One region of the Duganella sp. AC237 genome, then DNA from elsewhere that is predicted to be linked to it. Evidence: predicted binding sites of a transcription regulator. Region 1 holds the regulator's gene; the other holds the start of a gene.
The links. Region 1 encodes NrdR, which represses ribonucleotide reductase genes. Its sites were predicted from a motif close to CACNANATNTNGTG; they were not measured.
Positions count from the first base shown of each region.

Region 2: AC0IYS_RS26760 (ribonucleoside-diphosphate reductase subunit alpha) is a predicted target of NrdR. The motif match lies at 5,636-5,649, and genes of this name have one in related genera.

Region 1 is NZ_CEEDEW010000003.1:2,118,228-2,133,053, reverse strand. It holds gene AC0IYS_RS09830 (hypothetical protein) at 1-149, opposite strand, end outside; gene nusB (transcription antitermination factor NusB) at 551-1,021, opposite strand; gene ribH (6,7-dimethyl-8-ribityllumazine synthase) at 1,167-1,655, opposite strand; gene ribBA (bifunctional 3,4-dihydroxy-2-butanone-4-phosphate synthase/GTP cyclohydrolase II) at 1,682-2,791, opposite strand; gene AC0IYS_RS09810 (transporter) at 3,014-3,796, shown strand; gene AC0IYS_RS09805 (riboflavin synthase) at 3,806-4,444, opposite strand; gene ribD (bifunctional diaminohydroxyphosphoribosylaminopyrimidine deaminase/5-amino-6-(5-phosphoribosylamino)uracil reductase RibD) at 4,457-5,554, opposite strand; gene AC0IYS_RS09795 (DUF4258 domain-containing protein) at 5,738-6,154, shown strand; gene AC0IYS_RS09790 (helix-turn-helix domain-containing protein) at 6,166-6,639, shown strand; gene AC0IYS_RS09785 (GspH/FimT family protein) at 6,683-7,234, opposite strand; gene AC0IYS_RS09780 (type IV pilin protein) at 7,246-7,701, opposite strand; gene AC0IYS_RS09775 (pilus assembly protein) at 7,698-9,818, opposite strand; gene AC0IYS_RS09770 (pilus assembly PilX family protein) at 9,861-10,394, opposite strand; gene AC0IYS_RS09765 (PilW family protein) at 10,396-11,346, opposite strand; gene pilV (type IV pilus modification protein PilV) at 11,343-11,906, opposite strand; gene nrdR (transcriptional regulator NrdR) at 12,019-12,489, opposite strand; gene glyA (serine hydroxymethyltransferase) at 12,570-13,817, opposite strand; ZMP/ZTP riboswitch at 13,917-14,040, opposite strand; gene AC0IYS_RS09745 (SDR family oxidoreductase) at 14,203-14,826, shown strand, end outside.
Region 2 is NZ_CEEDEW010000003.1:6,032,096-6,046,921, reverse strand. It holds gene AC0IYS_RS26790 (ABC transporter ATP-binding protein) at 1-645, shown strand, start outside; gene AC0IYS_RS26785 (cytochrome C assembly family protein) at 668-1,471, shown strand; gene AC0IYS_RS26780 (PP0621 family protein) at 1,468-1,776, shown strand; gene AC0IYS_RS26775 (sensor histidine kinase) at 1,792-3,486, shown strand; gene AC0IYS_RS26770 (sigma-54-dependent transcriptional regulator) at 3,501-4,925, shown strand; gene ampD (1,6-anhydro-N-acetylmuramyl-L-alanine amidase AmpD) at 4,922-5,545, shown strand; gene AC0IYS_RS26760 (ribonucleoside-diphosphate reductase subunit alpha) at 5,821-8,760, shown strand; gene AC0IYS_RS26755 (ribonucleotide-diphosphate reductase subunit beta) at 8,857-9,972, shown strand; gene AC0IYS_RS26750 (hypothetical protein) at 10,051-10,245, opposite strand; gene AC0IYS_RS26745 (hypothetical protein) at 11,253-12,230, opposite strand; gene AC0IYS_RS26740 (YggT family protein) at 12,415-12,930, shown strand; gene AC0IYS_RS26735 (carbohydrate kinase family protein) at 13,076-14,014, opposite strand; gene AC0IYS_RS26730 (DUF3426 domain-containing protein) at 14,024-14,826, opposite strand, start outside.

The DNA.
Region 1 (14,826 bases):
CAGGCCTCCTTGCGCAACTGCTTGTCGACCAGGGCGGCGCTTTTCAGCGAACGCTGGCGCAGGTCGTCAACAGGCTTGGCGGGCTGCTCGGCAAACGGGTCCGGCGGCGGCGTGGGCTGGGTGATCGCTTGCGGCTGTGTCACTGCCACCGGAGTGGGCTCGGCCGGAGCCTCGGTCTCCGAACGGGCAGTGAGAGCCTGGGGTGGTTGCCGCGTAGCGACCTTGGGCGGCGTTGGCGCAGCCGGCTGAAGCCGTTTGACCGGTGCAAGGATATAAGTAATGGCCGCGTGGGGCGCCATGAAAGCCGCCAGAGGCCGCTCAGGCGTCTGCCACACAAAGAAGCCCAGCACGTGGGCGCCGCCGATCAGCGCCAGCCAGCCGCGCCGGCGCCATGCTTGTCGGCCTCGAGCAGGATAGAGTTCGATAATGCGCCCTCAAAATTAGTCGAATATCAATTGATTCTGCGGTGCAAGCTGAGCAGGGTCAACAAGGATATAAAAAAAGCCACCGCAAGATACCTTGGGTGGCTTCTGACGATACCGGCAGCGGCTTAACGCTTCTTGTCGGCCGCCACTTCGTCCGGACGCAGGCGCGCAGCCAGCTTGTCCAGCACGCCGTTGACGTATTTGTGGCCGTCGATACCGCCGAACGACTTGGTCAACTCCACCGCTTCGTTGATGACGACGCGGTAAGGGATTTCCAGGTTGTTCTTCAGTTCGAACGCGCCGATCAGCAGCACCGCGTGCTCGATCGGGGACAGTTCGGAGATGCCGCGGTCGACCAGCGGCGCGAACGTCTCGCGCAACGCCACCGAATCCTTGATCGCGCCGTACAGCAGCACGGTGAAATGGTCGCCGTCGGCCTTGTCGAAGCCGTGCGCGCCACGGATATTGTTCACCACGGTGGCGGCGTCTTCATTGTTCAGCAGCCACTGATACAAACCCTGCAACGCGAACTCGCGTGCGCGGTGACGCGGCGTGCGACTCTTGCTAGGGTTGGCGTGCAAAATTTTATCTGTCATGGTTGTACCCGTTTCTAATTACTTACTTTAATTACTTGGTGCTATTTCAAAAATGCGGTGTTCGGGTCGCCGACGGAGCTTGGCGGATTACGCTGCGCTAATCCGCCCTACGTGATTCCGTAGTTTACACGCGTCGTGGCCGGGATTACTCGTCGTCGCCCTGATCCTGGCTCAGCTCTTCGAGCGCGATGGTCAGGTTGGCCATCTCGACGGCCACGCGGGCGGCGTCGGCGCCTTTGACGGCCATGCGTGCTTCCGCCTGCTCGTCGTTCTCGGTGGTCAGAATCGCGTTGGCGATAGGAATACCATAATCGAGGCCGATACGGGTGATGCCCGCGCCCGACTCGTTCGAGACCAGCTCGAAGTGATACGTTTCGCCGCGGATGACCGCGCCCAGCGCGATCAGCGCGTCGAACTGTTGCGACTCGGCCATCTTCTGCAGCACCAGCGGCACTTCCAGCGCGCCGGGAACGGCCACGTGCAGCACGTCCTCGTCTGCCACGCCCAGGCGTTTCAGTTCGGCCAGGCAGGCGGACAGCAAGCCGTGGCAGACGTCCTCGTTAAAACGCGCCTGAACGATGCCGACGCGCAAACCGTCGCCGGACAAATTGGTTTCGTAGCTTCCTACCGTCATGATGGACCTCTTTAATATGTGTGTTGTTAGTGTGGTTTGGCCAGGTAGCCGGTCACTTCCAGATCGAAGCCTGTCATCGACGGCATCTTGCGCGGGCTGGCCAGCAGCTGCATCTTGCACACGCCGACTTCCTTCAAGATTTGCGCGCCGATGCCGTAGCTGCGCAGGTCCATGCTGGCCGCGCGGCCTTTCGGTTTCGTCTCGGGCTTGTCGAGCGCCTGGAACTGGGAGAAGAACTGCTCGGCCGTCTCCTCGCAATTGAGCAGCACGATCACGCCGCTATCGGCGGCCTGGACCGCCGCCAGCGACGACGACAGGTTCCACGAGTGGGTGGTCGCCTCCGACTCGAGGATGTCGAGGATGGAGACCGGCTGGTGCACGCGCACCAGGGTTTCCTTGTTCTTTTCGATCTGGCCGTGGATCAGCGCCAGGTGGGCCGAGCCGCTCGGCTTGTCGCGGTAGGCGATCATGCGGAACTCGCCCTGCGCCGTCTTCAGCTGGCGCTCGCCGATCTGCTCGACCAGCGACTCGTTGCGGCTGCGATAGTGGATCAGGTCGGCGATGGTGCCGATCTTCAAGTTGTGTTCCTTGGCAAATTCCATCAGGTCCGGCAGACGCGCCATCGTGCCGTCGTCCTTCATGATCTCGCAGATCACCGAGGCCGGGGTCAGGCCCGCCATCGCGGTCAGGTCGCAACCGGCTTCGGTATGGCCGGCGCGCATCAGCACGCCGCCCTTTTGCGCCTTCAGCGGGAAGATGTGGCCCGGCTGGACGATATCGGTCGGCTGCGTATCCTTGGCCACGGCCACCTGGATGGTCTTGGCGCGGTCGGCGGCCGAGATACCGGTGGTCACGCCCTCCGCCGCCTCGATCGAGACGGTGAAGTTGGTGCCGAAAGCGGTGCCGTTGCGGGTCGACATCATCGACAGGTTCAACTGGTCGCAGCGCTCTTCGGTCAGGGTCAGGCAGACCAGGCCGCGCGCGTGCTTGACCATGAAATTGATGGCTTCCGGCGTGACGAAATCCGCCGCGAGCACCAGGTCACCTTCGTTTTCCCGGTCTTCTTCATCGACCAGGATCACCATGCGGCCAGCGCGCAATTCGGCGACGATTTCTTCGGTGCTGGAAATTGACATTTTTAATCCTTGGGAACTATGCGAGAACAGGCCGCTATTTTAAAGGATTTACGCCTTCCCTACCGTAAACAGCCGCTTTTATCCGGCAAAAGACGGACTTTCCGGTCCGCGCTCTTTGTTTATTGCAAACATTACCGACTGGTAAGGCGCGCGGCATGCTTAAGGGCGAAGCGGCGGGTACAATCGGGGCCGGAATCAAAACGACAACCAGGAGAACTTTGGATGACGCGACAAACCTCGGTGCCGGCCGCAAAACTGCTGATTGCGCTGGCAATGGGAGCGCTGGCAGTGCCGGCGATTGCGCAGGATGGGCCGCCCATCACGCCCTATCGCCCCTCGGTCTCGAGCCCGGCACAATTGCCCGCGCCCGGCCAGCTGGAATTCGAGCTCGGCGGCCTGAGCACTAAAACGGACGACGACCGGCGCGCGAGTTTGCCGTACACCTTCAAGCTGGGGTTCAACGAGCAATGGGGCGTGGTGGTCGGCGGCGAAGCCTATGTCTCGGCGCGCACGGACGGAGAGCCCCGCCAGCGCGGCGTCGGGGATACGACCTTGGAGCTCAAGCGCGCCTTCCTCATCGACGATCACACGGCGTTCGGCCTGGAGCTGGGCGTGAAATTGCCGACCGCCAAAGACAGCATCGGCAGCGGCCGCAGCGATGTCGTCCTCAACGGCATCTACAGCCAGGACATGGGCATCGTCCACATGGACGCCAATCTGAACGCGACACGGCTGGGGGCCTACGAGGCCGGCAGCGGACGGGTTCAAAAAGGCTGGTCGGCCTCGTTCTCCGCGCCCGTGTCGGAAAAATGGGGCCTGACCACGGAACTGTCGGGCACGCACCGCAGCGGGCAGGACAATACCGCCCAGCTGCTGGTGGCCGCCACCTACAGCCCGACCAAGCGCCTGACCATCGACTGGGGTGTCGCCCGGGGACTCACCTCGGCCTCGCCTGACTGGTCGCTGTTCAGCGGGATCGTGCTGCCATTGGCCAAGTTCTGGTAAGACTGCCGCTTAAGGCATGGTCGCCGCGCCGATCGAGACCATGCGCTCGACATAGCGGGCGATCAGGTCGATTTCCAGGTTGACCTGCTTGCCGACGCTCAGGTGCTTCAGGGTCGTTACAGCGATGGTGTGGGGAATCAGATTGATCGAGAACTGGCACACCAGATCGGCGCCGGTGCCGATGTCGGTCACGCGGTTGACGGTCAGCGACACGCCGTTGACCACGATCGAACCCTTGAATGCCAAAAACTTGGCCAGATGGTGCGGGGCTTCGACAACCAATTCCCACGACTCGCCCACCGCCTCGAACTTGCGCACCACGCCCAGGCCGTCGACGTGACCGGTCACCAGATGGCCGCCGAGGCGCTCGCTCAGGGTCACGGCCTTTTCCAGGTTCACTTCGGTCAGGGTATCGAGGCCGACGGTGCAATTGAGGCTTTCGCGCGAGACGTCGACGCTGAAGTTGGTGTCGGTCTTTTCGATCACGGTCATGCAGGCGCCGTTGAGGGCGATGGAATCGCCCAGCGCGACATCGGCCAGCGGCAAGCCGCCGGCGTTGACGTCCAGGCGCACGCCCGCATACGAGCCGCCTTCCAAAGGTTGGACCGATTCAATTTTGCCGACAGCGGCGACGATTCCAGTAAACATGTGAGTGCAATCTTAAAGATGGGTGAATCGTGCAAGGATACGCAAATCTTCGCCGATCTGCTTAACCTCGTGAAATTTTAGGCGCTGCTGCAGCGACAGGTCGGTCAGCGCCGGCAGCGCGAACATGCCCTGCGCGTCGCCGATCAGGCTCGGCGCCAGGTACAGCAGCAGCTCGTCGACGCAACCCTCGCGGATCAGCGAACCATTGAGCTTGCCACCGGCCTCGACGTGCAATTCATTGATCTGCCGGCGGCCCAGCTCGCGCATCAGTTCCGGCAAGTCCACCTTGCCGGCGGCGTTGGGCAGCATGATGACGTCGGCGCCGACGGCGCGCAAAGCCGCCTCCTTCTCCGGATTGGCGACCGCCGCCACGATCCAGGTGCCGCCGCCCTCCAGTACCTTGGCGGAAAGGTTGATATCGAGCTTGCTGTCGATTACGATGCGGCGCGGCTGGCGCGGCGTCTCGACCGCCCGCACGGTCAACTGCGGATCGTCGGCCTTGACGGTGCCGATACCGGTCAGGATGGCGCAGGCACGGGCGCGCCAGGCGTGGCCGTCGGCCCGCGCCTCCGGCCCGGTGATCCACTGGCTCACGCCGTTGTGCAGCGCCGTCATGCCGTCCAGGCTGGCGGCGCTCTTCATGCGCACCCACGGCAGGCCGCGCGTCATGCGCGAGAAAAAGCCGATGTTCAATTCATACGCTTGCTCGGCCAGCAGGCCGGTGCTGGTCTCGATGCCGGCGGCGCGCAGCTTGGCAAGCCCCTGCCCCGCGACCAGTGGATTCGGGTCTTCCATCGCCGCCACCACGCGGCCGAGGCCGGCGCGCACCAATGCGTCGGAGCATGGCGGCGTGCGGCCGAAGTGATTGCACGGCTCCAGGGTGACATAGGCGGTGGCGCCGCGCACGTCGTGGCCGCGCGCCTGCGCATCCTTGAGCGCCTGGATTTCCGCATGGTCGCCGCCGGCTTGCTGCGTCACCCCGGCGCCGATGACTTGCCCGTCGCGCACGATCACGCAGCCGATGTGCGGATTGGGCGACGTCGTGTACAGCCCCTTCGCGGCCCATTCCAGGGCCAGGGTCATGCCTTCGAGATCGTTGCTGATGTTCACATTGTCCTTAGTCGTTGACGCCGCCCGCGACAATTGCCGGCTGCGCCATTATAAGCAAACGGAAATCCTGGTGCCTCAATGACCACAGACTGCCGAGATCTAGCAAATAGCTCCAACGATCCTCGGCAGGTTTAAATTTGTCGAGAAAAGTCAGGGTGTTCGTCCGAAATTTAGCCAGTATAGATGTATTGTTGTGCGCCTCGCTCGCCCCCCGGCAGGCGGCAACTGTCTATAGATAACTCGATTGCTTTTAACGGTCCCATGACCTATATTTTGTATAGGCTTCCGATGAGCACGAAAAGAACAAGACTATCGCAACAGCAACTTGAAGCGCTGATCAGAGCTGAGTCCCTAGACTCGTCGAAGGTTAGCTTCACGTTGCATGCTCAAAAACAAATGGCGGCTCGCAAAATCACGCACGCGTGTGTGTTTTCGACATTACGGAACGGAAGAATCAGAAGGCGCCCGGAGCCAAATCCGGCTAGGGGATCGCTAGAGTGCCGTATGGAATATTTCTGCATCGGACGCAACGTAGCAGCGATAGTTGCAGTGAGCGACGATGATCCAGACTTGGTTCTCGTAACAGCGATGTACACTTAGGAGAAAATATTATGTACCACTTTACCGATGGTGGACTGCGCAATGTGTGGCTCAAAAATGGCTATGTTGAAAAAAACACTCCATACGGGAAGGCGGTGTCGTTCCACGATCTCCCAGGCTTAACAAAGACGATCTGCAATGCACTTATAAAGAAGCCTGGGAAGCTGAACAGCGCGGAATTTCGTTATATTCGGAACGCCATGGAGTTGTCTCAACGCTCACTTGGCAAGCTACTCGGCTGTTCAGAGCAAGCGGTCGCTAAATGGGAAAAGCACGGACGCATTCCGAAAGCTGAGGATTTCCTAATTAGGCGCATTTATGCCGATAAGGTGGGTGGTGACGGGAAAGTGGGAGCCGTCGTCGAGATGCTCAATGCCATCGATAGGATTTCGCATTCAAAAATCATAGTCTCCGAGGATCACGAGAAATGGACATCGCAGATAGAGATACCTGAAGACGACGCAATCCAAGTTGAACAAGCATGAAGAGAACGACATCCGAGACGACGTCGGTAAGTCATTGAGGAGTTTAATTGCCCGCCCCGTCGCAATTGGCAGTGTCTTTGACCGGGTCGCACACGCGCAGCCTGCCCAGCATGTTGATTTTGATGTTGCGCGCGTCGTCGCCCCGCGCCAGCGACAGCGTGCCCCAGCGCGCTGATAAGCTGTTACTGGCATTGCAACTGCGGCCCGCGCCATTGTAGGCCAGGTAGAGCGGCGTTCCGCCGGACGAGAATGCGGAGACGACCGTCATCCCGTCCGGCAGCGGTCCGTGCTGGAAGAGGCGCTGTTCACCGGCGTCCGGCCGGCGGTTGCCGTTGTCGTCGACGAACACCACCCAGCCCTTGGCCCAATCCCTGCCGCTCGGCTCCAGCGGCCCCAGCATCACCTGACCGCCGCGCGCGATCGCATGCGAGCGGGTCAGGTCGATGGCCGCGACCAGATCGTTGACGGCCGCCCGCAGTTGCTGCCGCCGCATCACGTCATGGTAGGCGGACGCGGCGGCGCCAAGCAGTATGCCTGCCAACACCAGCACGACCAGCAATTCCACCAGCGACACTCCCGCGTTATCACGCTTCATGGCAGCCCCGTTCAGCGCCAGCACTTGGCGAGCGTGCCTTTCGACAGCCGCTCGCCGATGCTGCTGAGCGTCATTTCGCGGCATTCGTGGTCGTGGTAGTCGGCGTCCACCACGGCGGTGCCAGCGGTGGCGACCAGTTGCACGCATTGCTCGATCGGCTCGTCGTCGCAGGCCTTGCCTTCGATTTCGTAGCCGCTGCCCGGCGCGCGGCTGCCGCTCCACCACTGAAACTGGCGCGCCTCGAAATCTGTCGAGCCGGAGGAGAATGCGATGTACGTGCCGTGCTGCGTGAAATAACGCTCCTGCTGCAACATCAACTTCAACATCATCGCCTGCGCCTCGTTGCGGCGGGTACTGATCACATGCTGCTGCCAGGCGGGCATGGCGGCAGCGGCCAGCACGGCCAGGATCACCATGACGATCAGCATTTCGATCATGCTGAAGCCGGCGTGTGCGCGGCGGCTCATTTGAAGGCCTCGTGCAATTGACGCCAATTGCCCACCTCGCGCCAACTCAGGCGCCCGGCGCGCAGTTGCACCTTGACGCGGCCAACGACCACGTTTCCCTGCGGCGTGAGGTTGGTAACGGCCAACTCTTTGAGCAGGCGCGTGCTGCCGGTCGGGTCGCGCGGCGTCTTGCTCGACGTGACGGGCAACAGCGACGGCGTCGCCCTGTATGCGTCCGATACCTGCCCGACAATCGGCTGCTCCGTGGACGGCGGTGTCGGCAGCGTTGCAACGCTATCCTTGGTCAGGCCAGTGAGCACATTGAGCGCATAAGTTCTACTGCGGGCCTTATCACACGGATCGCTGCGCGGTAGCAAAGTATTGAAAAAGACCTCGCCACCGGCCAGCACGCCGCTATCGATGCTGCGTTCTCCCGTCGTCTGCGCCTGCAAGAAATCGACATACCAGCCCATGCTGTCGAATGCCATTTTGGCGCCGCTGATGCTGAACGGCGCCGTGCCGGCATTGCCGCTCAGTACGCGCTGCGTCAACTGGCTGCGGCTGGTTACGACCTCGGCGGGATCATGCAAACTGTCGCGAATCGCGTAATAGGACTGCGGCGCGAAACTGGCCGACGTACGGTCGGCTTTTTCGATCAACTTGCCGGTCCCGAATAAAACCAGATAGCCGCCGCCATCGGCATACGCCAGCAAAGGCTGCTGGATGATAGGCTGACGCCTGCCGCTGTCGTCGCGCGCGACAAACAGCGGTGTGCCTCCGGCGCCGGGACCGACCGCGCCCGCCCAAGGCGCGCCGCCGTCGAAATCGAAACGCCACAGGTTGCCCTGCAAGTCGCCTGCGTAGCCATAGCGAACAGCACCCATGCGGTCGGCCACCAGCACCGGCGCGTTGAGCCCGTTGGCCAGCGCCGCGTCGGAAATGGGCGTGATGAGTCGGTAGTAGTTGACGTTGAGCCGCCATGCCGCGCCACGTGGCTTGTCGAGCGCCAGCAGGAACAACGCGCCCTTGCCCGTCGGGCTGGCGTTGCCGTCCGCAGCGTAGTTGTTCAAGCCGCTCGCGACAACCGCAAAATGTTTGTAGATCGGCACGCCCGCCACATCCCGGCTGCGCAATTTGGCAATTTGCGGCCGTGTGGTGACATTGCCCATCAGCGCGTCGTCGCGGTCGGTAAATTCCCACAGAACACCTCCGCCGTCGGCGAAGCGCAGCGGGTCGGTAACGTCCAGCGCGAAAACGCCTTGCGCCCCGGCGCCCATCCCGGAGACCAGGACGGTCTTGCTGCTGCCATTGATCGTCGCCTCGCCAAAGCTGGCCGGCCCGTCCACATAGGCTTGGTGCACATAGTCGGGACTGGACAGGTGGTTCAACTTGGCCATCAACGCGTTAGGCACATAGGCGAAGAGTTCGCTGCCGTCGGCGGCGTTGAAGGCGTGCAGCATGCCGTCGTTGGCGCCGATGTAGATGACGTTCGGCCGCGTGGCGGACGCCGCGCCGGACGCTGGCCCGACATACACCGGCGTGCTGTTAATGGAATCGCCCAGCACGCTGCTGCGCGCGCGGAAGAGCATGCCTTCCTGCGTGCGATCGCCGCGCAGGAAAGCCAGGCGTTGCTCGCCCATGGCATCGGCGCCGGTGGCGGGCGGCGGCGCCTGATTCAGTTGCTGCCGCTGCTCTGCCGACAAGGCGCTCCATTCAAAAGGGACCATCTCCAGCGCGCCGCCAGACTGCACGATAGCGGTGAAGATTTTACGCGCGGCCGGGGCTGGCGATGGCGCACGCGCGCCGTCGCCCGTCAGCAGCACGCCGGCGTCCCACATCGCCGTTGGCGTCGAGGAAAATCCCGCGCCGCCGGGAGACAAAGCGTAACGGGAAAAGTGTCCACTCCAGTCGGCCATATTCATACTCGCCTGAAACAGGTCGCCGGCACTGGCGCTTGCCGGCGGCGGCGCCACGAGCAGCAGGGAGGCGCCGTCGAATTCGGCAGCACCGGCCGGCGGCGTGGCGACGCAGCATGCCGCCGTCAACGGCTCGCTGGCGATATCGAGCACGGGCGGAGCAGCGACCGCGCAAGAGGTGATCGTGATGGCCAGCACCGCCGACCTTTTCAGCATTCGCATTAACCAGCGCCGACCGTTCTTTGCAGACATACGCCCTCCTCCTCACTCCGGCTTGCGGAACACACTTTGCAACACCACCTCGGTTGCCGGTTTCGCCCCGAAACCGATCGCCGTCACCCGATAGCAATAGCTGGGTGTGGCGACGGCGGACGCATCTTCTCCAGGATGATGGCACTCGGTACGTTCGATCAGGTAACGCGGCTTCTTAAACGGCAGGAAGCCTTGCCCGGTCTGCATCGCCGCCCCGGTCGCCGCGCCATACGCGACCGTGCAGCCGGCATCCACCTTGCCCGAAAGGTCGACCCGCTGCCACACCGGCGCTTCGCCGCAGGCCGGATCGACGACCTCGCCGCCGCCCGCCTGGATGTCACGTTCCGCATCCGCCAACGCATCCTCCGCCGCCTGAAACGCCACTTCCCGATCGCGCTCGCCGCGCGCGGCCTTCTCGCCCTGCAAACTCAGCTGCGCCGCCGACACGCCCAGCAGCATCACCAATATCAGCATGAGCAGGCACACCAGCAACGCCACGCCGCGCTCTTGCCGCAGCGAGGCGCCACCCCTTAAGCGCGCCCTCATATCAACCGCTCCTGTTGCGCAGCGCGACCGTCATTCCGAACACCCGCCGCGCTCGCCATCGCTGCGATTCGGGAAATAATCGCTCCGTAATCCGCACGCCCTGGTCGTCGCCGTGGCCATCGGAATAAGCCGGCCCGAACAGGTCGAACCGGCGCACCACGGTATCGGCCCGCGTGTTGTTATCGCCGTGCAAAAGCAACGCGAGCTTCACGCTGCAGACGCGCTTCCAGTTGGTCTTGCGGTGCAGATCGCGCTGGAGTTCCTCAGGCGTGGCGCCGACCAGCACCAGCGCCGCGTCCATGCCGTTGATCGCGGTCGCATTGACGAAGGTATTGGGAATGCCATCGGCCGGCTCGTCGCTATCGAGGCCGTACAGCACCTGAAAAGAATCGACGCCGCGCACGATGGCGTCCGCGCCCCAGCCCGCCGCGCTGCGATATTTGCAGCGCAATTCCGGCTCGCCGCCGGCATCGGCGGCGACATAAAAGATGCTCCAGCCGCGCTCGTTCACGGCCGAGGGCGCGCCCACGCCGAAGCCGGCACAGTTAAGGCTGGAGCCGTCGCCGTTCGCGCCGTCCCCATAACCGGAGAAACGCAACGCCAGCACGTCGCTGCCGTTGGCCGCGTCCGGCGCCACGCCGGAGATACCGTCGCTGGCCTTGCTGATGCTGCTGGCGTCAAGACCGGCGATGGCGGCCGGCTCGTGCGCGGCAAGCTCGGCCGGCGCCTCCTTGCTGTCCCAGTTGACATACGCGCCCTGCCGTATCGCCTGCGACATAATCTCCAGCGCATAGCGCCCGCCGTCGTTGATCCACATGTTCTCGCTGTGATTGCGGTAGCTGCCGCTAGTCGCCAGCAACAATCCACTGGCCAGCAACGTCAGCACCAGGCCCAGACCGGTGGCAATGACGAGCTCGATGATGGTCCAGCCCTGCTGGCGCGCCCGCATCATGGCGCCCCCACGGTCAACGCCACGCCGGGCATGTACTCGCCGGCCTCGTCCTTGCGCGGCGTGCCGTCGGGGTTCTTGCCGCGCCAACCGACCTTGATCACCAAAGGCGCGCCGGCCCCACCGCTGCACGCCCAGCGCAGCTTGCCGCCCGACCACAAGCCGGCGTCGCGGCAGACCACGGCGCGGCCCGCCGGCAAGTTCTCGCGCATCAGCGTCTTCATTTCATACAGATCGAACGCGGCCAGCTGGACGCCGTCGCAATCGCCGCCATAGCACAGCGCGGACGGCGCCGGCGGGTCGGGCTCGGCCAGCACATCGTAATCGAGGGTGAGATACAGGTTGGCGCCATCGGCCAGCCGCATATGTTCGGCATTGGCGCGCATGCGTTCGGCCATGCCGACGGCCAGCCAGGACGCCTGTGCCAGCAAGGTCGACTGGTGACGGGCTCGCAGCGCCGCCAGTTGCATCGAAACGCCGCCGACGATGCCCAAGGCCAGCACGAGCACGGCGATCATGACTTCGACCAGGGTAAAGCCGGCAACAGCACGGGCCGTGAGCATGCACACCTCCGCAAGTCGACAGGGACAGTCAGCGACTGTCGGGGACTAGCTAGACGGTAGCAGCGGCCAATGGCCGAGGTATGAGGTGGATCAACTGTGCGCTAGCAGGATGCTAGCTTTTGCGCGGCTTGCGGTCCTGTCCGACTTCGGCGATGGCGTCCTGGAACTCGGCCAGGTCTTCGAAGTTTTTATAAACCGATGCGAAGCGGATATACGCAATCTTGTCGAGGCGCTGCAACTCCTGCATCACCAGCTCGCCGATGTAGCCGGTGTCGACTTCGCGCTTGCCGCTGGTGAGCAATTTTTCCTCGATCGACAACACGGCCGCGTCGACGGCGGGCGCCGCGACCGGACGCTTGCGCAGGGCCAAGGTCAGGCTGCCGCGCAACTTGGCGGCCGAGTACTCGGTGCGGCTGCCGTTCTTCTTGACCACATACGGCATGACCAGCTCGATGCGCTCATACGTGGTAAATCGTTTATCGCATTTGCCGCAACGCCGGCGCCGGCGGATGGAATCCCCTTCCTCGGATACACGCGTATCGAGAACCTGGGTATCGTCATGCTGGCAGAACGGACATTTCATATGAGCCATGGGCAAACTTACATTGAACTACTTAACGGGACGCCAGCCAGGCCGGCGCCCCGCCTTACTACTGAAGCAAATTACTTGGCGTAGACCGGATATTTATCGGCCAGCACCTTCACCGCCGCTTTGACGCGCTCGATGGTGGCGGCGTCGTGCGGATTGTCCAGCACGTCGGCGATCAGGTTGCCGACTTCTTCCGCTTCGGCTTCCTTGAAACCGCGCGTGGTCATCGCCGGGCTGCCCAGGCGAATGCCGGAAGTCACGAATGGCTTCTGCGGATCGTTCGGGATGCCGTTTTTGTTGGTGGTGATGTGCGCGGTGCCCAGGATCGCTTCGGCTTCCTTGCCGGTCAGGTTCTTCGGACGCAGGTCCACCAGCATCACGTGCGACTCGGTGCCGCCGGACACGATGCGCAGGCCGCGCTTGATCAGGGTCTTGGCCAGCACGTCGGCGTTGATGACGACTTGTTGCTGGTAGGCCTTGAATTCTGGCGTGAGCGCTTCCTTGAAGGCGACGGCCTTGCCGGCGATCACGTGCATCAGCGGGCCGCCCTGGATGCCAGGGAAGATAGCCGAGTTGATGATCTTCTCGTGCTCGGCCTTCATCAGGATGATGCCGCCGCGCGGGCCGCGCAGCGATTTGTGCGTGGTCGAGGTGACGAAGTCGGCGTGCGGCACCGGGTTCGGGTACAGGCCGGCGGCGATCAGGCCGGCGTAGTGCGCCATGTCGACCATGAAGTAGGCGCCAACGGCCTTGGCGACGGCGGCGAAACGCTCGAAATCGATTTTCTTGGAGAAGGCCGACGCGCCGGCGATGATCAGCTTAGGCTTGTGTTCCTTCGCCAGCGCTTCCATGGCGGCGTAGTCGATGTCCTCTTCCGGGGTCAGGCCGTAGGACACAACGTTGAACCACTTGCCGGACATGTTGAGCGGCATGCCGTGGGTCAGGTGGCCGCCTTCGGCCAGCGACATGCCCATGATGGTGTCGCCCGGTTTGAGGACGGCGAAGAACACGCCCTGGTTCGCCTGCGAGCCGGAGTTCGGCTGCACGTTGGCCGCTTCCGCGCCGAACAGTTGCTTGACGCGATCGATCGCCAGTTGCTCGACGACGTCGACGTATTCGCAGCCACCGTAGTAGCGCTTTCCTGGATAGCCTTCGGCATATTTATTGGTCAGCTGCGAGCCTTGCGCTTCCATCACGGCCGGCGAGGTGTAGTTCTCCGACGCGATCAGCTCGATGTGGTCGTGCTGGCGGGTATTTTCTTTTTGGATGGCGCCGAACAATTCCGGGTCAACGCTGGCGAGGGTGTGATCTTTTGCGAACATGAAAAACTCCAATCGAATGAGTAACTGTAGTACTTGGCAGGCTGGATCGAATGAGGGACGCCGATAGCGGACAGGCAGCCTCTTTCGTGCTTTCCATCGATGGGCTGCCCAGGCGAACGGCTAATGAAATCTCACGTTTCCCGGTGGATGCCCACCTTTCGCCGACGGATCGACGCACCATTTTGGGGCCGACCGCAGCTTTTCGCCAGTTACGTGAGACGTAATGGAACCCGGATTGTAATTTATGCGCCAGATTTGAGCAAGGAAGCGGCTTGCATAACTGGCAAGATTGTGCGTTTTACCGGCGGGCCTCGAGGGATACTGCCATTTCGGCTACAATTTTGTCCAGCCTTCCGCCCTCTTACCTCATCGACAAGGATAAAACATGATCGTCTTCATCACTGGCGCCACCGCCGGCTTCGGCGCCGCCATGGCCCGCACTTTCGTTCAAAACGGTCACAAAGTGCTGATCAGCGGACGCCGCGAGGACCGCCTGCAGACCTTGTCGGCCGAACTGGGCGACGCCGTGCTGCCGGTAGTGCTGGACGTCACCGACAAGGCATCGATCAAAACGGCGCTGGACGGCCTGCCTGCCGAATGGAAGCAGATCGACGTACTGATTAACAATGCCGGCCTGGCGCTGGGCGTCACCCCGGCCCACGAATCGTCGCTGGACGACTGGGACACGATGATCGCCACCAACTGCAGCGGCCTGGTCGCCATGACCCGCGCGATCCTGCCGGACATGGTCAAGCGCGGCAGCGGCACCGTCATCAACCTCGGTTCCGTCGCCGGCGCCACGCCCTACCCGGGCGGCAACGTCTATGGCGCCACCAAGGCGTTTGTCGAACAGTTCACCTTGAACCTGCGGGCGGACCTGATCGGCACCGGCGTGCGCGCCACGAATCTGGCGCCGGGCTTGTGCGGCGGCACCGAATTCTCGAACGTGCGCATGAAGGGCAACGACGAAGCCGCCGCCAAGGTGTATGAAGGCACCGTGCCGCTGACG
Region 2 (14,826 bases), 3.9 Mb from region 1:
CTCAACGCGGTGGCCGGCTTCGCGCCGCCGACGTCGGGCAGCATCACCGCCGACGGCAAGCTGGTGACCGGACCGGGACCGGAGCGCGGCATGGTGTTCCAGGAGTACGCGCTGTTCCCGTGGATGACGGTGGCCGACAACGTCGCCTTCGGCCTGGAGATCAAGGGCATGGCCAAGGGCGAGATCAACGCCATCGTCGACAAGCTGCTCGGCATGCTGTCCCTGCAGGACTTCCGCAGCCGCTTTCCGAAGGATCTGTCGGGCGGCATGCGCCAGCGCGTCGCCATCGCCCGGGTGCTGGCGCTGGACTCGCCGATCATGCTGATGGACGAGCCGTTCGGCGCGCTCGACGCGCTCACGCGCCGCAACCTGCAGGACGAACTGCTGCGCATCTGGTCAGAGCTGAAAAAGACCATCATCTTCGTCACCCACAGCATCGAAGAGGCGATTTACCTGGCCGACCGCATCGTCGTCATGACCTACCGGCCGGGCACCGTCAAGCGCGACCTGATCGTCGATCTGCCGCGCATGCGCGATCCGGCCGCCGCCGAATTCAACGCCCTGAAGCGCGAACTGGGACAGCTGGTCATGGAGGAACAGCAGCGCCACCACAACGACGAACTGAGGATGGCAGCCGTCGACTGAGCGATGGTGTAAACTGCCGGACATGCAGACCTACTTGTTCATCGCAGCCATCGCGCTGTACATCCTGTGCGCCGCCCTGCCATCGCGCCGCGCCGGCCTGATTTCGGCCGTGACGGTGGCCGCCTGGACCTTGCACGGCGCCGGCCTGTGGCTGGAGGTGGCGGCGGCCGGCTCGCTGCGGATCGGTTTCGCGGCCATGCTGTCGTCGGCCTTATGGGTCTCGGTGGCGGCCTACTGGCTTGAGAACCGCAATTTCAGCCTGGACGGCATGCGCCGCCTGGTCATGCCCAGCGCCGCCGTCGCCGCCGCGCTGCAGGCCATTTTCCCCGGTAACCTGATTCCGCTGGAGGGCAAAACCTCGCTGTTCGGCTGGCACATTGCCATCGCCACGATGGCCTACAGCACCCTGACCATCGCCGCCTTCCATGCCGTGCTGATGGCGCTGCAGGAGGCGCGGCTGCACGCGGCCACCGACCGCAAAAGCTTCCTGTCCGGCGCGCTGGACCAGCTGCCCGCGCTGCTGACGATGGAGAAGCTGTTGTTCCGCATGATAGGCTTCGGCTTCGCGTTATTGAGTTTGACGGTGTTGTCGGGCATCGTGTTTTCGGAACAGCTGTTCGGCCAGGCCCTCAAATGGGACCACAAGTCGGCGTTTACGCTACTGTCCTGGATGTTGTTCGCCGCGCTGCTGGCCGGCCGGCGCTTCCGCGGCTGGCGCGGCAAGACGGCGCTGAGCTTCACCCTGGCCGGATTTGCGACGTTGTTGCTGGCGTATGTCGGCAGCCGTTTTGTGTTTGAAGTGGTTTTGCATAAAGGATGGGCATGAGCCGTATTTTGTTTTGGCTGGGACTGATTTTCCTGGTGATCTTCGCGATCCGCAGCAAAATCCGCAGCGCGCAAAAGCGCAACCAGCAGCAGTTCCGCCAACCGCCGCCGAACCAGGAGGTGCCGCCGGGCGCCCCGGGCGCGGGGCAGACCGTCTACAAGGCGCGCACCGAGAAAGCGCTGGCCGACGCCGAGACGATGCTCGAATGCGCCAGGTGCGGCATTTTCTTCCCCGCCTCGGAGGCGGTCCACGCCAACGGCCGCGATTACTGCTGCGCGGCGCACGCCGCCGCGCCGGCGGCGTAAAGCCCGGGCCGACCGGTGGTCGCGCGCCTCCAAGCCCTGTCGGCTGAATCGCGCGCCACCTTCTGGCGGTCGCTGCAAACCCTCAACGCCACGCGCGTGGTCATCGCGCTGGTGCTGCTGGTCTATCTGAGTTTCGACAGCCGGGGCCTGCGCGCCGCCGGCGACTATCCCTACCTGCCGGTTTGCCTGGCCTATCTGGGCCTGGCGGTCGCCTTCGCGCTGACGGCCTTCTACTGGCGCCGCCGCTTCCTGCTGCAACTGCTGTCGCAGATCGCCTGCGACCTGGCCGTCATCTCGCTGCTGTACCTCGCCGGCGGCGGGGTGCGCAGCGGCCTGGCCATCCTGTATCTGTTCCCGCTGGCCGGTTCGGCCATCCTGGCGCCGCTGGTGCTGGCGCTGTTCTGCACCGCGCTGGTGGCGCTGTTCATACTCGGCGAGAGCCTGTGGCAGCTGCTGGCGATGGAGAGCCAGCATGGCCTGCTGCAATCGGGGTTGTACGGCGCCGCCTTTTTCGCCGCCGTGCTGGTGGTCAACCGGATGGCCGGCAAATTGATCGGCCAGGAGGAGTTGGCGATCCAGCGCGGCATGGAAATCAATGTGCAGCAGGCGGTCAACCGGCTCGTGATGGCCAATATCGGCGACGGCATCCTGGTGGTCGATCCGGACGGGCGGGTCTCGGCCGGCAATCCGGCGGCGCGCCAGATGCTTGGATTGGTCGGCCCGGACCTGAACTTCAAGCTGTCGGCGGCCGCGCCGCTGGCGCCGTTGGCGCAGGCGTACGCCGAATGGCGCGACGATCCGGCGCGCAGTACCGTCTTCGTCACCATCAAGCCGTTCAGCGACGCGGCGCTGCAAGGGCTGACCGCCGCCTGGAGCGCGCGCCGCGACTTGTCCGCGCATTTGAAGGTGCGCTTCGCGGCGGTCGACACGTCGTCCTCCGGCGTCGGCTTCGAGCGCAGCGTGATTTTTCTGCAGGACGTGACGGGCATCGAAAATCAGGCGCAGCAACTGAAGCTGGCGTCGATGGGGCGCCTGACCGCCAGCATCGCCCACGAAGTGCGCAATCCGCTGTCGGCCATCGGCCACGCCACCGCGCTGCTGGGGGAGGACCTGGACAGCACCGGGCACCTGCGCCTGCTCAAGATCGTCGGCGACAACGTGGCGCGGGTCAACCGCATGGTCGAGGATATCCTGCAGCTGTCGCGCAAGGTGCAGCCGAATAACGAGCCGCTGGCGCTGGACGGCTTCCTGGCCGACTTGCGGTCGGAATTCATCAACAACCACGGCCTGCCGTCGGACATCGTCGGCCTGTCGGTGGCGCCGGGCACGATGGTGCGCTTCGATCCGCTGCACCTGCGCGAGGTGGTGTTTAATCTGTTAAACAACGCGGTGCGCTATGCCAGCGGCGGCCCGCAATCGATCCGGGTCGACCTGCTCACCCATCCGCACCACGCGCAGCGCATGGAGCTGCATGTGCAGGACGACGGTCCGGGCATCTCGCCGGAGGTGCGGGCCCACCTGTTCGAGCCGTTTTACACCACATCGAGCAAAGGCACCGGCCTGGGGCTGTATCTGGCGCGCGAATTGTGTTTGAATAACGAGGCCCGGCTCGATTACGAATACCGTTTCGATAGCCGCGACAGCCCCGATGGCGGCCGCCGCTCCAGCGGACGCTTTGTGATCACCTTCGCCCAACCGGCGCAAAAATAAGAAGAGGCAGTGCCATGAGCGAGCGTTCTCCCCGCGTGCTGGTGGTCGACGATGAAGCCGACCTGCGCGAACTGCTGGAACTGACCTTGGTGAAAATGGGGCTGGACGTCGACAGCGCCGCCACCCTGGCGGAGGCGCGCGCGCTGCTGGCCGGCGCCGAGCGTGAGCATCGTGACTATCAACTGGTGCTGACCGACATGCGCCTGCCCGACGGCCTGGGTCTGGAGCTGGTGCGCGAAGTGAGCGCCGCCCACAAGAACACGCCGATCGCGGTGGTGACGGCCTTCGGCAGCGCCGACAACGCCGTCGTCGCGCTCAAGGCCGGCGCCTTCGATTACATCTCCAAGCCGGTGGCGCTGGACCAATTGCGCCTGATGGTGCGCTCGGCCCTGCGCCTGAACGTGCCGCCGCCGGCCGGGCAGGCGGCCAGCGCGGCGCCGCCGGCCAGCCGCCTGAAGGGCGATTCGGCGGTGATCCAGTCGCTGCGCGCGCAGATCGCCCGGCTGGCGCGCTCGATGGCGCCGATCGCCATCCACGGCGAATCGGGCAGCGGCAAGGAGCTGGCGGCGCGCGAAATCCACGCGCAAAGCTCGCGCGCCAGCAAACCCTTCATCGCCGTCAACTGCGGCGCGATTCCGGAGGCGCTGATGGAGGCCGAGTTTTTCGGCTACCGCAAGGGCGCCTTCACCGGCGCCGCCGACGACCGGGACGGCTTTTTCCAGGCGGCCGACGGCGGCACCCTGATGCTCGACGAGGTGGCCGACCTGCCGCTGGCGATGCAGGTCAAGCTGCTGCGGGCGATCCAGGAGCGGCGCGTGCGCAAGATCGGCGCCACCGCCGAGGAGCCGGTCGACGTGCGTATTATTAGTGCGACCCATAAAAACCTGGCGCAATGCGTGGAGCAGGGCAGCTTTCGCCAGGATCTGTTCTACCGCCTGAATGTCATCGAACTGGGTCTGCCGCCGCTGCGCGAGCGGCTCGACGATCTGCCTGTGCTGACCGGCGCGATCCTGGAGCGGTTGGGCACCTTCGAGCACCAGGCGGCGCTGGGGGAGGGCGTGCTCGATGCGCTGCGCGGCTATCCCTTCCCCGGCAATGTGCGCGAGCTGGAAAATATCCTGGAGCGGGCGCTGGCCTTCGCCAACGACGGCGTGATCGAGGTGGCCGACCTGGCGCTCAAGGGCGCGCGCATGCCCGAGGTGGTCGAGACGTCGGAGGTGGCGCAGGTTCCAGCGCCCCCACTCCCGTCGTCGGCGGCGACGGAGCCGCTGCCTGCCAGCCTGCCCGACTACCTGAACCAGGTCGAGCGCGACATCATCCTGCGCGCGCTGACGCAGACGCAGTTCAACCGCACGCAGGCCGCGCAGCTGCTGGGCATCAGCTTCCGCCAGCTGCGCTATCAAATGCAGAAGCTGAACATCCAGGAGCCCGAGGCATGAACAACCGCATAGGCGCGGACGGCTGGTGGCCGGCGGCGAGCCGCTACGACAGCCCCAACTTCGACTGCCGTCCCGACCCGGCCGACATCACGCTGCTGGTGATCCACAATATCAGCCTGCCGGGCGGCTGTTTCGGCGGTCCCCACGTGTCCGACCTGTTTACCGGCCGGGTGGACTATAATGCTGACCCTTCGTTCGCGGACCTGCGCGGGCTGAAAGTGTCGAGCCATTTTTTTGTGCGCCGCGACGGCCGGGTGATCCAGTACGTCTCGGCCAACGACCGCGCCTGGCACGCCGGCAGGTCGTCGTTTCGCGGACGCGAAAAATGTAACGACTACTCGATCGGCATCGAGCTGGAAGGCACCGACGACACGCCGTTCGAAGCGGCGCAGTACGGGGCGCTGGCGGCGCTGACGGCGGCGCTGGCCGAGCGCTATCCGCTGACCGACGTCCAAGGCCACGAGGACATCGCGCCCGGCCGCAAAACCGACCCCGGACCGTTGTTCGATTGGAACTTTTATGTTAAAAGTTATCGGAAATTCTGTGAAGAAATCCGGATATCGAAAGCCGGGTTAGTGGGCGCTAGCGCTGTATTGCGCTTTGTAAAAGGCGTTCTGTAAAGTCAACCGAAAAAATGGCGGAAACGCAAAAATTTCCCCTTGTATTAGCCCCATCGGAACACTACAATCAGTGGATCGGTTCTTCGCAATCACTAGATATAGTAGTTCACATGGCACTGGTTAATCAAATCACAGCAAGTTCCTGGACTAACTCACCACCCTTATTAAAGTAGTTTAACCAGCCAGGCAGGTGTGGCTGATCGCTTCAATTTGGCCTTTTTATTTTCAAACATAGCCGCGCAGCACTGACTGCACGCCGTTATCGGGGAGCTTAAATGCAATCTACACAAGACATCACCATCAATCCAGCGCTGGTACCAGCAGCCGCTGCGAGCACCGCCAGCAGCCCGTCCACGGCAGCCGGCGACCTCGGTGACTACCGCATCATCCGCCGTAACGGCGCGGTCGTCGCGTTTGAACCGTCGAAAATCGCGATCGCCGTCACCAAGGCCTTCCTGGCCGTGAACGGCGGCCAGGGCGCCGCCTCCGCGCGCATCCGCGAACTCGTAGAACAGCTGACCGCCAGCGTCGTGACGGCGCTGGTGCGCCGCCAGCCATCGGGCGGCACCTTCCACATCGAAGACGTGCAAGACCAGGTCGAGCTGGCGCTGATGCGCTCCGGCGAGCACGATGTCGCCCGCGCCTATGTCCTGTACCGCGCCAAGCACATGGAAGAGCGCCGCGCGCTCAAGGAAGCGCAGGGCGCCAGCGCCAAGATCGCCGCGCCGCAAATCCACGTGCTGGAAAACGGCGAGCGCAAGCCGCTGGAAATGGACCGCGTCACCGGCCTGATTAACGCCGCCTGCATCGGCCTGGAAAAGCACGTCGACGCCGACGCCATCGTCGCCGAGACGCTGAAAAACCTGTACGACGGCGTGCCGGTCGAAGAGCTGCACAAGTCCGCCATCCTGGCCGCCCGCGCGCTGATGGAAAAAGACCCGGCCTACTCGCAAGTGACGGCCCGCATCCTGCTGCACACGATTCGTAAGGAAGTCTTCGGCAAGGAAGTCGCGCAGGGCGCGGCGGCCGCCGAATACATCACCTACTTCCCGCAATACATCGCCAAGGGTATCGAAAACGAGCTGCTGGACACCAAGCTGGCCGAATTCGACCTGACCCGCCTGGCCAAGGCGCTGGTCGCCGACCGCGATCTGCAGTTCGGCTACATCGGCCTGCAAACCCTGTACGACCGCTACTTCCTGCACGTGCGCGACGTCCGCATCGAAATGCCGCAGGCGTTCTACATGCGCGTGGCGATGGGCCTGGCCCTGAACGAAAGCGACCGCGAAGCGCGCGCCATCGAGTTCTACAACCTGCTGTCGTCGTTCGACTTCATGTCGTCGACCCCGACCCTGTTCAACTCCGGCACCCTGCGTTCGCAGCTGTCGTCGTGCTACCTGACCACCGTCTCGGACGACCTGGAAGGCATCTACGACGCCATCAAGGAAAACGCGCTGCTGGCCAAGTTCGCCGGCGGCCTGGGTAACGACTGGACCCCGGTGCGCGCGCTGGGCGCCCACATCAAGGGCACCAACGGCAAATCGCAAGGCGTGGTGCCGTTCCTGAAAGTGGTCAACGACACCGCCGTCGCGGTCAACCAGGGCGGCAAGCGCAAAGGCGCGGTGTGCGCTTACCTGGAAACCTGGCACATGGACATCGAAGAGTTCCTGGACCTGCGCAAGAACACCGGCGACGACCGCCGCCGCACCCACGACATGAACACCGCCAACTGGATTCCGGACATGTTCATGAAGCGCGTGATGGAAAAGGGCGACTGGACCCTGTTCTCGCCATCGGATTGCCCGGACCTGCACGACTTGGTCGGCAAGGCCTTCGAAAAAGCCTACCTGGGCTACGAAGCCAAGGCCGCCGCCGGCGAAATCCGCGTGTTCAAGAAGATCGCCGCGCTGGACCTGTGGCGCAAGATGCTGTCGATGCTGTTCGAAACCGGCCACCCATGGATCACGTTCAAAGACCCATGCAACATCCGTTCGCCGCAGTCGCACGTGGGCATGGTCCACAGCTCGAACCTGTGCACCGAGATCACCCTGAACACCGGCCCTGACGAAATCGCCGTCTGCAACCTCGGCTCGGTCAACATGCCGGCCCATATGAAAGAGGGCAAGCTCGATCACGTCAAGCTGCAAAAGACCATCCGCACCGCGATGCGCATGCTCGACAACGTCATCGACATCAACTACTACGCCGTCGACAAGGCCCGCAACGCCAACATGCGCCACCGTCCGGTGGGCCTGGGCGTGATGGGCTTCCAGGACTGCCTGCACATGATGCGCGTGCCGTTCTCGTCGCCGGAGTGCGTGGCCTTCGCCGACACCTCGATGGAAGCGGTGTGCTACTACGCCTACCTGGCCTCGACCGAGCTGGCGGAAGAGCGCGGCCACTATCAGTCGTACAAAGGTTCGCTGTGGGACCGCGGCATCCTGCCACAGGATTCCGTCAAGCTGCTGGCCGAAGAGCGCGGCGGCTACCTGGAGCAGGACCTGTCGTCGGCGATGGACTGGACCCCGGTGCGCGATCGCATCAAGAAGTTCGGCATGCGTAACTCGAACTGCGTGGCGATCGCTCCGACCGCGACGATTTCGAACATCATCGGCGTGTCGGCTTGCATCGAACCGACCTTCCAGAACCTGTACGTGAAGTCCAACCTGTCGGGCGAGTTCACCGAGATCAACTCCTACCTGGTGCGCGACCTGAAGGCGCGCGACCTGTGGGACGAGGTCATGATCGCCGACTTGAAGTACTTCGACGGCTCGCTGGCCAAGATCGACCGCATTCCGAACGACCTGCGTGATATTTATGCAACCGCGTTCGAAGTGTCGCCGACCTGGCTGGTGGAAGCGGCGTCGCGCCGCCAGAAATGGATCGACCAGGCCCAATCGCTGAACATCTACATGGCCGGCGCCTCGGGCAAGAAGCTGGACGAGACCTACAAGCTGGCCTGGCTGCGCGGCCTGAAGACCACCTACTACCTGCGTACCACCTCGGCCACCCACACCGAGAAGTCGACCTCGAAGACCGGCGCGCTGAACGCGGTGTCGGTGGACGGCGGCATGTCGGCCAGCGCAATGGCCTCGGCGGCTGCCGCTGCACCGGTCGCTGCGGCGGCTCCGGCGGTCACCGCCGAAGCGGATGGCGAAGCCTGCTACCTGCGTCCCGGCGACGACGGTTTCGAGGAATGCGAAGCTTGCCAATAAGCCGGCGCTGACTAATATATATAGAGAGAGAACCGTCCCGGCCCGTCCGGGCGGTTCTTTTTAGACCGAATACACGAATTCAGAAGGAAATACACTATGTCGCTGTCCTGGGACGAAGAAGCCGCACCAGCGGTACCACAAGCCATCAACGAGGCCGCACTGGCCTCCGGCGAAGCCAACGCCGAGCAAGTCGCGCTGCGCGTCAACGCCGACGACAAGCGCATCATCAACGGCAAAACCGACGTCAATCAGCTGGTGCCGTTCAAGTACAAGTGGGCATGGGACAAATACCTGGCCGGCTGCGCCAACCACTGGATGCCGCAGGAAGTGAACATGCAGCGCGATATCGAGCTGTGGAAGAACCCGAACGGCCTGACCGACGACGAACGTCGCCTGGTCAAGCGCAACCTCGGCTTCTTCGTCACCGCCGACTCGCTGGCCGCCAACAACATCGTGCTGGGCACCTATCGCCACATCACCGCGCCGGAATGCCGCCAGTACCTGCTGCGCCAGGCGTTCGAGGAAGCGATCCACACCCACGCCTACCAGTACATCGTCGAGTCGCTGGGCCTGGACGAGTCGGAGATCTTCAACGCCTATAACGAAGTCAAATCGATCCGCGACAAGGACGAGTTCCTGATCCCGTTCATCGACACCCTGACCGATCCGGCCTTCACCACCGGCACCGTGGAAAACGACCAGAAGCTGCTCAAGTCCTTGATCGTCTTCGCTTGCTTGATGGAAGGCCTGTTCTTCTACGTCGGCTTCACCCAGATCCTGGCGCTGGGCCGCCAGAACAAGATGATGGGCGCGGCGGAGCAGTACCAGTACATCCTGCGCGACGAATCGATGCATTGCAATTTCGGTATCGATTTGATCAACACGATCAAGATGGAAAATCCGCTGCTGTGGACCCCGGCGTTCAAGGAAGAGATCAAGCAGCTGTTCCTGAAGGCCGTGGACCTGGAGTACGCGTACGCCGAAGACACCATGCCGCGCGGCGTGCTCGGTCTGAACGCGACCATGTTCAAGGGTTACCTGCGCTTCATCGCCAACCGCCGCGCCACGCAGATCGGTTTGGAGACCTTGTTCGACCAGGAAGAGAATCCATTCCCGTGGATGAGCGAGATGATCGACTTGAAGAAAGAGCGTAACTTCTTCGAGACCCGCGTCATCGAGTACCAGACCGGCGGCGCGCTGAACTGGGATTGATGGCGGTTTGAGTTGCATGGAAAAAGCCCGGCTTCGCGCCGGGCTTTTTCTTTTATACGAACCGTTCGATGTACTCCGTCAGGCCAGCGTCCCCGCCGGGTAGCGGTCGGCGAGCCGGAAACTCATCTCGTACATCGAGCGCTTATGCACCGCGTGCCGCGCGATGTCGACGCGGCGCGCGTCCGAGTTCGGCGATTCTTTCGCGTAGGACGCCCGACCCGATGACGAAACCGAATAGTCGGACACACTGCCGGCGAGCGCTGCGTCGAACACTCGGCGCGCGCACCTCGACGCCGTCGTTGGGCACCTCGCCGACGTCGCCCCCTCACATCGTCGATATGCGTCGACTACCCGACCCACAATTGCAGACGACTCGCCGACGCTTCGCGCGCACCTTGCCGAACACGCGTCGAACACTTCACGACACACATCGCGACACACATCGCGGCACGCCGCCGCGCGCGCCGAGCGCAGACGCGCGGCCGCGCATCGCAGTATTCCGCTTGCCATTCGCCGCACTCTGTCTCATAATCGCGACGAATTTAAAAACAGTGAGCAGCGACAGCGCGCATGCGATGCGCCAGCGCTCTCGAATTCGGAAGATGGTGGCGAGGGACGCGCGGAGATGCCGGCGACATCGCAGACACCCAAGCAGCAATTGACTCGCTTTGAAGCGCGATTTTTTGGCGCGGCGCGGCGAGCGCATTTTCGAACTCGATTGAGCGCGTACATCGCACCACGATGTCGCAAGCGAGCAAGCGCGAAGCGCCACGCGTATGTGAAATGGCGAGCATAAGACGAAAAAAAGCGGACGAATACTTCTCGTGCCGGTTGCGTACCGACAAGGTTTTCGTGTACTTTACGAGATTGAAAATGTGTGTTTATAAAGGTGCGCTTTTTTTGAAGTGCGCACACCGCAGAAATGATCGCGATCACGGGATACAGATTCACAAAGATATGCACAAGACCAAACCGTTTTTGTTCAACCGTCTTTCCTGATTCGGTTCAGGTTGGGCGGTTTTTTGTTTGAAAACAAAAACGGTCGATGGCTGCGACGTAGGTCCCTGGAGCTGAGCACACGCCCGACCACCCGCAAAACGTCGCAACAAGATTTGTATCTGCACGCCGCGCCGGCCACGGACGGCGGACAGATAGATGGCTGAAGCGCTGCACTCGTGAGGAGTTGCAGCAGTTCAGCTGGTGCCGAATTCATTAGCGCAAACAGTGTCCTGTTTGTGCCGATGAATAATTCGCCTGGCCCAATCCGGGGCCGGACGGGTTTAAATCTTGTATGTGAATTTTCCCATCCCCGATGAAGGAGAACTAAAAATGGCAACTGCCGCAAAGAAACCAGCAGCAAAAAAGCCGGCCGCTACTAAAGCCGCCGCCCCAGCGAAAAAGCCTGTCGCAGCGAAAGCAGCCGCCAAGCCAGCAGCGAAAGCCGCCGCCAAACCAGCCGCTAAACCAGCTGCCAAAGCCGCTGCAAAACCAGCTGCAAAACCAGCCGTGAAAAAAGCCGCCGCCAAACCAGCAGCGAAGCCAGCCGCGAAAGCAGCAGCCAAGCCAGCAGCTAAGCCAGCAGTGAAAAAAGCAGCTGCCAAGCCAGTCGCTAAAAAAGCCGCGGCAAAGCCAGCAGCAAAGCCAGCCGCGAAAGCAGCAGCCAAGCCAGCAGCCAAGCCAGCAGTGAAAAAAGCAGCGGCCAAGCCAGCAGCCAAAGCAGCAGCCAAGCCAGCAGCAAAGCCAGCCGCTAAAAAAGCAGCTGCCAAGCCAGCGGCAAAGCCAGCAGCGAAAGCAGCAGCCAAGCCAGCGGCAAAAAAAGTAGCCGCCAAACCGGCAGCGAAAAAAGCGGCCGCCAAGCCAGCCGCTAAACCTGCCGCGAAAGCAGCAGCCAAGCCAGCGGCTAAACCAGCCGCCAAGCCAGCAGCCAAAAAAGCTGTCGCCGCTAAACCAGCCGCCAAGGCAAAAACAGCAGCCAAGCCAGCTGCAAAGGCAGCGGCTAAGCCAGCAGCAAAAAAGCCGGTTAAGGCAGCAGCCAAGCCGGCAGCTGCCACGAAGCCAGCCGTCAAAGCTGCCGCTAAACCAGCTGCTGCCAAGCCAGCCGCTAAACCGGCAGCCAAGCCGGCAGCCGCCAAACCGGCAGCCGCTCCAGCACCGGCAGCTGCGCCAGTTGCCGCGGCAGCAGCTGCTCCTGCAGCCAAGCCAGCCGTGAAAAAAGCCGCCCCTAAAGCGGCCGCACCGAAGAAGGAAGCTGTCGCCAAGCCAGCCGCTCCTGCAGCTGCGCCAGCAGCAAAAACCGTGTTGGCGCCGGCGGCCGCATGGCCGTTCCCAACCAGCACGCGTCCTTCCTAAGCTAAATACTTAGGTGCCTGCTGAGGCAACCGGCCGCTGTGTGAGACAATCACACAGCGGCTTTTTTTTGGAGGGACCGTGCTTAGTATTGTTATGTTGATTGTCGACGCCATCGCCACGTTGTTGGGCGGGGCCTTGCTGTTGCGCTTCTGGATGCAGGCGATCCGCGTTCGTCCGCCGCAATCGGTGGCCCAATTTACGTTCCAGCTCTCGGACTGGCTGGTGCGGCCGTTGCGGCGCATCGTGCCGGGCATGGGCGGTTACGACTGGGCCAGCCTGATCGGCGCCTTCCTGATCGTGCTGCTGGCGACATCGGTGCTGTTCTTTGCCGGCTGGCCGGCGCAGGCGGTGCTGCTGGCCGCGTTCGAGCGCTTCCTCAAATGGATACTGTACGGCTTCATGGCGCTGCTGGTGGTCGAAGCGATCTTCAGCTGGGTCAATCCGAACGCGCCGCTGGCGCCGTTCGTGCGCGCGCTCAACGAACCGCTGCTCAAGCCGATCCGCCGCGTGGTGCCGCTGGTGGGTAATCTTGATTTATCGCTGCTGGTGGCGCTGATCGCGCTGCAGATCGCCCAGATTCTGCTGGGCATGGCTTTCAACGGCCGTTAAAAAATCCGGGGTCAGGTCCACCATTTCTACACGGGCTGATGTGTAGATGGTGAACCCGACCCCGGATTTGCTTTGTGCGGCAGGCCCATCGTCCACCACACACGGGTTCGTGTAGAAATGGTGGACCTGACCCCGGATTTGCTTTTTAGAAGCGGTAGCCGAAGGCCGCTTCGAAGCGGTCGGCGATCTCGGCCGCCGTGAGCTTGTGGTTCTGGCCGCCCTTGCTGGCGATCTTGATCGCACCCATCAGACTGGCCAGGCGGCCCGTCGTTTCCCATTTCCAGCCTTGCGTGATGCCGAACAGCAGGCCGGCGCGGTAGGCGTCGCCGCAGCCGGTCGGGTCCAGCACGTCTGCGACCTTGACGGCCGGAATCTCGATCCGCTCGCCCTTGGTGTAGATCTCCGAGCCCTGCTCGCCGCGCGTGACGATCAGCGCTTCCAGGCGGCTGGCGATGTCCGGGATCGTCAGGCCGGTGCGCTCCATCAGCAGTTCGATCTCGTAGTCGTTGGCGGTGACGTAGGTGGCCTTGTCGATGAAGGCGATCAGCTCGGCGCCGTTGAACATCGGCAGCTGCTGGCCCGGGTCGAAGATGAACGGGATCTGCAGCTTGGCCAGGTCGGCGGCGTGCTTTTGCATGCCCAGGTGGCCGTCCGGCGAGATGATGGCGACCGCCGCCGCGCCCGCCTTGGCGACGTCGTTCTCGTGCGCGTACGACATGGCGCCCGGGTGGAAGGCGTTGATCTGGTTGTTGTCCTCGTCCGCCGTGACGAAGCATTGGGCGTTGTAGGCGTCCTGCTTGATCAGGATGTTATCGGTCGAGATGTCGAGCTTGTGCAGGCGCTCGATGTAGGCGGCGTTGTCCTGGCCCATGACGCCGACGATGCGCGGCTCGCCGCCCAGCATCTTGAGGTTGTAGGCGACGTTGCCGGCGCAGCCGCCGTATTCCGTGCGCATCGTCGGCGCCAGGAACGACACGTTCACTTTGTGCAGCTGGTCGGCCAGCAGGATGCTGTCGAAGCGGCCCGGGAATTGCAGGATGGTGTCGATCGCGAGCGAGCCGCAGATGATGGAGGTCTGAGTCATGATAGTTCTTTATGGATAGAAGACTGCGATGTGATAGCCGGATGCTTTCAGCTGTTTCAATTCAAAGTAGAGTTTGACAGATTGCTCGCTGCGCGGGGCGAATCCTTTGTCCAGCGCGGCGTCGGCGCCCAAATAGTCGCGCGGCGTGAACACGCGGCGCAAAATGGCCTTGTCGTTGGCGTCGTCGAGCACCAGTTCGATGTGCGGCCACTGCTGCGCGGTGGTGCTTTGGTTGCGCAGCAGGGTGGTGAACGAGAAGGTGGTCTCGCTCAGGGTTTGCAGTTCGCCCTGCTCAATGACGAGCTCGTCGATCTGGGTCGGCAGTTCGATCTTGCAACCCAGTGTGGCGCAGATGTCCTGCAACGTCGGCTTGAGTCCGGGGTAGCTGGCCGCCAGCTGGTTGCGGAAGGTGGTCAAGCCTTGCGCGGCCAGCGCGCCCACCAGCACCAGCGAGCCGACGCCCATGGCGATGTTGATGGTCTTGCCGTAGCGCTCGCGGCGGCGGTCGCGCTTGAGGAAGCCCGGTTCGTTCGGGTCGTCGACTTCCTTTTCTTCCACTTCGGGTTCCGGCGGCTCGACGCTGTGGACTTCGGCCTGGGGCGCGAAGTGGTCTTGCGACGGCGCCGAGGCGGCGCGCAGCAAGGTGTGCAGCTGGGGCGCGGCGTCGCGCTCCCTGGCGGCGGCGAGCTGGACCAGCGCTTCCTCGTCGGCCTCGTCGAGGTCGTAGCGGGAGTCGGGGTCGATGGTCGGTTCCTGGCGGTCGGCGGCGGCCGTCGATGGCGCGGCCTTGGCTTCCTGTTCGGCGGCCTCGG